2 regions of the Vibrio sp. TRT 29B02 genome follow, and region 1 is predicted to be linked to the other one. Evidence: predicted binding sites of a transcription regulator. Region 1 holds the regulator's gene; the other holds the start of a gene.
The links. Region 1 encodes CRP, which controls carbon source genes, mostly activating them, when cyclic AMP is high. Its sites were predicted from a motif close to TGTGANNNNNNTCACA; they were not measured.
Positions count from the first base shown of each region.

Region 2: the regulator CRP is predicted to act here: its motif matches at 1,621-1,636, upstream of ACQEXT_RS03795 (CTP synthase).

Region 1 is NZ_JBNJOJ010000029.1:51,425-54,636, reverse strand. Features, by position in the region: gene astD (succinylglutamate-semialdehyde dehydrogenase) at 1-396, shown strand, start outside; gene ACQEXT_RS16780 (DUF1338 domain-containing protein) at 487-1,278, shown strand; gene crp (cAMP-activated global transcriptional regulator CRP) at 1,520-2,152, opposite strand; gene ACQEXT_RS16770 (phosphoribulokinase) at 2,395-3,212, opposite strand, start outside.
Region 2 is NZ_JBNJOJ010000004.1:41,254-44,465, reverse strand. Features, by position in the region: gene ACQEXT_RS03795 (CTP synthase) at 1-1,535, opposite strand, end outside; gene mazG (nucleoside triphosphate pyrophosphohydrolase) at 1,682-2,485, opposite strand; gene relA (GTP diphosphokinase) at 2,860-3,212, opposite strand, start outside.

The DNA.
Region 1 (3,212 bases):
GCCTTTGTTACTCCGGGTATTATTGACGTTACTGCGATTGCACAGCTACCTGATGAAGAGTACTTTGGCCCTCTGCTACAGGTCGTACGCTACCAAGGTCTGGAAAAAGCGGTTGAACTTGCCAACGACACACGCTTTGGGTTATCTGCTGGCTTAGTATCGACAGACGATAGCGAGTGGAACTACTTTGTTGACCATATTCGTGCAGGCATTGTTAACCGTAACCGTCAGCTCACTGGAGCAAGTGGTGATGCACCGTTCGGTGGCCCAGGCGCTTCTGGCAACCTAAGGCCAAGTGCTTACTATGCAGCGGATTACTGTGCGTACCCAATGGCTTCGATGGAAGGTGGCGAGACACTTCTTCCTGAAACATTAAGCCCAGGTGTTGAACTGTAGAGCGTGAAGTTCGCTTAGATATTTCCCTTTTTGCCTCCCTGAGCCAGGAGGCATTTTTGAACGTAAACAACCCCTATACAAGGAGGCGTTATGACGCCAGATGTTTTATTCCAGCAGTTATGGAATGACTATATTCAACGCTTGTGTCCCTCTGCTGAAAAAGTACACCAACTTCTGCAAGAAGACGAAGCATTGATCAATGACCATATTGCACTACGTACTTTCAACGTTGAGCCGTTAGGTATCGCGACTCTAGCACAACCTTTTCTAGATGCTGGCTACAAGCCGTGTGGCGATTACGTTTTTGAAAGCAAAAAGCTCGCGGCGAAACATTTTGAACATCCCGATCCAAAACAGCCAAAAGTATTTATCAGTGAACTAAAAGTTGATGAGTGTTCTAGTGAACTTCAAGCGATTGTTACCAAGCTAGTCGAGCAAGTAGACGCGGATAAGCTAACAGGTCATGAGTTCTTGTACGGTGGCCGACTATGGGATATTAGTCATGCGGATTACCAAACGCTGGCTAAAGAAAGCGAGTACGCGGCTTGGTTAGCTGCCCATGGTTACGGTGCGAACCACTTTACTGTCAGTGTTAACCAACTTAATGCGTTTGATGAGGTGAAAGGTGTTAATGATCACCTTCGCTCAGCTGGCTTTACTATCAACGAGTTTGGTGGCGAAGTGAAAGGCACGCCTGAAGTGTTGCTTGAGCAATCTTCAACGATGGCTGATAAAGTGCCGGTTCAGTTTACTGAAGGTAGTGAAATCATCCCTGGAGGCTTCTACGAGTTTGCTAAACGTTATCCAATGCCTAATGGCGAGCTTTACCCAGGATTTGTGGCAGCGTCTGCTGACAAGATCTTCGAAAGCACTAACGGGTAAAGAGCAGAAGCGAGAGTCGAGACCGGACTTCGTCCTGCGAGCATTTAGAACGGGCTGCGCCCTTCGAGAACACTGTGTTCCGAGATGGGGCTTCAAAAGATAGTGGCGGGTAGAAGTTGATAACAGCTTTGTGGTTAAAGGTGTTGACGAAACTAGTCCTCAATAAGCCATAATTTTCTCGAAAACAAAAAGCCACCAATGTTTCCATTGGTGGCTTTTATAATTTAGTGCTTAATCGAAATTAACGAGTACCGTAAACAACGATTGTTTTACCGTGTGCAGAAATTAGGTTCTGCTCTTCAAGCATCTTCAAGATACGGCCAACTGTTTCGCGAGAACAGCCAACGATTTGACCAATCTCTTGGCGAGTGATCTTGATTTGCATGCCATCTGGGTGAGTCATTGCATCAGGTTGCTTCGCTAGGTTTAGTAGCGTTTGAGCAATACGACCCGTTACGTCTAGGAATGCTAGGTCGCCCACTTTTTGGCTCGTCACTTGTAGGCGACTTGCCATCTGCGCTGAAAGGCGCATTAAGATATCTGGGTTCACTTGGATAAGCTGACGGAACTTCTTGAATGAGATTTCCGCAACTTCACAAGGAGATTTTGCTCGAACCCATGCGGTACGCTCTTGGTCTTCTTCGAATAGACCAAGTTCACCGATGAAGTCACCTTGGTTTAGGTAAGAAAGGATCATCTCCTTACCTTCTTCGTCTTTGATAAGAACCGCAACAGAACCTTTAACAATGTAGTACAAAGTTTCCGCTTTCTCGCCCGCGTGAATTAGCGTGCTTTTTGAAGGGTACTTATGAATATGACAATGTGAAAGGAACCACTCTAATGTTGGGTCGGTTTGAGGTTTACCTAGAACCATAATATCTCACTTCCTCTGCAGGGTACGCTTGCCGCTTTCCATGTTTAAGCTAAGCCTTAATTAAGACCTACTAGGATAAGAGCACTTTATAAATGCTGCAAGCCAACTTATGTGTCGGTTACAAATAGTATCCTTTTTCTGGCATGATTTCTTGATTTTAATCGGGTACAACAGGCTTTTTGGTACGCAAAACTGTGCACATGATCACGGTATGAAAAGTAATCGTGTTCTAGTTGTGAGCCTTAACCGATTTTGCCCGTTTCTATCAATTGTTGCAGGATAGGGCGAACAATTAATTCCATCGCAAAACTCATTTTTCCGCCTGGTACAACAATGGTGTTGTGGCGTGACATAAACGAACCATCAATCATAGCCAGTAGGTATGGGAAATCGACATTCTTGATACCACGAAGTCGAATGACGACGAAACTTTCGTCCAAACTCGGTATCCCTTTCGCATTTAAAGGGTTTGATGTATCAACGGTCGGAACGCGCTGAAAGTTGATATGAGTTCGGGAAAACTGTGGAGTAATATAGTTTAGATAGTCGTCCATTGAACGTACTATTGAGTCCATGACGGCTTCACGAGAATGACCGCGATCGCGAGTATCACGAACAAACTTTTGAATCCATTCTAAGTTGACGATCGGCACCATGCCTATCAGAAAGTCGACATGTTGTGCGACGTTAACGTCACCATCTACCACCCCCCCGTGTAGCCCTTCATAAAAGAGTACATTGGAGTTTTCTGGTAGGTCTTGCCAAGGCGTAAAAGTACCGGGCATCTGGTTATAAGGTACTGCCTCGTCAAACGTATGGAGGTAGCGACGTACCTGACCATTACCTTCGTGTCCGTATTTACGGAAAAACTCGGCTAGGCCACCAAAGTCGTTCGCTTGTGGGCCAAAGTAACTGATGTGACGGCCTTGCTCGCGAGCCTTACGGATTTCGACATCCATTTCAGGGCGAGTAAAGCGGTGGAAGCTATCCCCTTCGACCCACGCGGCTTTAACGTTCATCATATTGAACATTTTGCGGAAGGCTTCCGAGGTAGTCGTTG
Region 2 (3,212 bases), on a different contig from region 1:
GCCGCTACAAACCATGGGTGAGCTGGGTTCTCAATAACTTCTACCAGTTTCTTGTCCGCTGATAGACCCGATACTTTCAGGCCTGCCTTTTCAATTTTTGGACGAAGATTGTTGTTCACTTCGTAACGGTGACGGTGACGTTCATGGATCGTCGCGCTACCGTAAAGTTCGTAAGCTTTAGTCCCTTTTTCTAGGTGGCACAGCTGTGAACCTAGACGCATAGTACCACCAAGATCTGATTTCTCAGTACGCTCTTCTACGTTACCTTCGCCGTCAACCCACTCAGTGATTAGACCAACAACTGGGTACTTAGTCTCTTTATTAAATTCTGTTGAGTGTGCACCTGCCATGCCCGCCACATTACGTGCGTATTCGATCAGTGCCACTTGCATACCCAAACAAATGCCTAGGTAAGGTACTTTGTTCTCACGAGCGTATTTTGCAGCAAGAATCTTACCTTCAATACCACGATCGCCGAAACCACCTGGAACAAGAATCGCATCAAGACCGTGCAGAGCTTCTTCACCTTTAGTTTCGACATCTTGAGAATCAACGTACTTAATTTTCACGCTTAGGCGGTTCTTAAGACCTGCGTGTTTCAGTGCTTCGTTCACTGACTTGTATGCATCTGGCAGTTCGATGTACTTACCAACCATACCAATAGTCACTTCAGCCGTTGGGTTCGCTTCTTCATAGATAACCTGTTCCCATTCAGAAAGGTCAGCTTCAGGTGCAGAAATACCGAAACGAGCACAAACAAGATCGTCTAGACCTTGAGACTTGATTAGTTGAGGGATCTTGTAGATGGAATCTACGTCCTTCATAGAGATAACTGCTTTCTCTGGAACGTTACAGAAAAGAGCAATCTTCTTACGTTCGTTCGCAGGGATCATACGATCTGAACGACAAACAAGAATATCTGGCTGGATACCGATAGACAGTAGCTCTTTTACAGAGTGCTGAGTCGGTTTAGTTTTCACTTCGCCCGCTGCTGCTAGGTAAGGAACAAGAGTTAGGTGCATGAACATTGCGCGCTCACGGCCTAGTTCTACCGCTAGCTGACGAATAGCTTCCATAAATGGTAGTGATTCGATATCACCAACCGTACCACCCACTTCAACGATAGCAACATCATGTCCTTCAGAACCAGCGATTACGCGGTCTTTGATAGCGTTAGTGATGTGAGGGATTACCTGAATCGTTGCACCTAGGTAGTCGCCACGACGCTCTTTACGTAGTACGTCAGCGTAAACACGACCTGCTGTGAAGTTGTTGCGCTTGGTCATTTTAGTGCGGATGAAACGCTCGTAGTGACCAAGGTCAAGGTCAGTTTCAGCGCCATCTTCAGTGACGAACACCTCACCGTGCTGAGTCGGGCTCATTGTGCCTGGATCAACGTTGATGTAAGGGTCAAGCTTCATCATAGTCACTTTAAGACCACGAGCTTCTAAAATAGCCGCAAGAGATGCTGCTGCAATACCTTTACCTAGAGAGGATACAACCCCGCCAGTAACAAAAATGTAATTTGTCGTCATGTTTAACCTGAAATTGGTTGAATGAGGGAAAATGGATTTCTTCTGGACGGGATATAAATATACCAGAAGCCCTTTTCCGCTACAACGTGAAATCTATCACACTGCAATTTTTTATTTTTTGCTTCAAATCAAATTCGAGTGACGGTTTAATCAACACCGACCTCTTGCCTTTTCACTTCATCCCAGAAAGCATCCAACTGTTCTAAAGTAAAATCAGTCAGTTGCTTGCCTTGTTCTGCAACCAAACCTTCTACACCTTTAAAGCGACGCATAAACTTGAGGTTAGCTTTGCTCAAGGCCACTTCCGGATTGGCTCCTAAATGACGAGCTAAATTTACCGTCGCAAACAACAAGTCACCAAGCTCTAGCTCTATCTTTTCATCGCTAGGTGTCACCTGCAGTGCTTCGTCCATAACCTCTTCAATTTCTTCATGAACCTTGTCAACAACAGGCCCGATTGAATCCCAGTCAAAACCGAATTTCGCGCATTTCTTCTGTATTTTTGTAGCACGCGAAAGAGCCGGTAGAGAGACTGGTATTGAGTCTAGAATACTTTGCTCAGTTTTGCCTACTTGCGCTTTCTCTTTGGCTTTTTCAGCCTCCCAGTTGGCATTAATTTGCTCTTCATTCTCAAATTCGATATCCGAAAACACGTGTGGATGGCGACGTGTGAGCTTCTCATTGACCGTATCAACGACCTGCGAAAAGTCGAACAAGCCCTGCTCTTTAGCCAACTGGCTATAGAAAATAACCTGAAATAACAAGTCACCCAACTCTTCTTTGAGATTTGGCCAATCACGGTTTTGAATCGCATCAACCACTTCATATGTCTCTTCGATGGTGTGAGGGACTATGGTGTCGAAGCTCTGTTTCAGATCCCATGGACAACCCTTTTCAGGATCACGCAGCGTTGCCATGATCTGTTCTAACTGTTCAATTGGGTGACTCATCTTTAATCTCTTCCTTTAAACAAAAAGGCGAGCAGCCAAAACCACTCACCTTGATTATATGTTGCTCAGTTCTCTAAATAAGTGCAGCTAACGCTGTTAGAGAGCCAAATACGACAAACTATTTTTACTAAGTAGTTGGCTCTCCAAACAAGGCAGCAAACTTATGAGGCTCCTGAGCATAGCTCGTCTATGTGATGGAGCGAGTAAGTGCAGCTAACGATGTTAGGGAGCCAAATACGACAAACTATTTTTACTAAGTAGTTGGCTCTCCGAACAAGGCAGCAAACTTATGAGGCTCCTGAGCATAGCTCGTCTATGTGATGGAGCGAGTAAGTGCAGCTAACGCTGTTAGGGAGCCAAATACGACGTAAAAATTAGCCTAGGCGTTTTACCGACATCACATCTTTGATCTGTTCTACGCGCTTTGATACACGAGACAGTACTTCAACGTTCGTTACCTCTAGGTCAAAGTCCATAATCGACAACTGCTTGCGATAGTCGACACGACTCTTCATGCTGGTGACTTTGATTTTTTCGTTGGCAAACAAGGTGGTAATGTCTTTTAGCAAGCCACTCCGCTCCATTGCTTCTACGCGCACCGTCAAAATGTATGAACCAACAAAGCCACTGCCCCACACCGTATCGATGATACGTTCTGCGGCGTGATGTCTTAGCTCTTCTAGCTGCTCACAGTCAGCTCGGTGAACAGAAATACCTCGACCTTGAG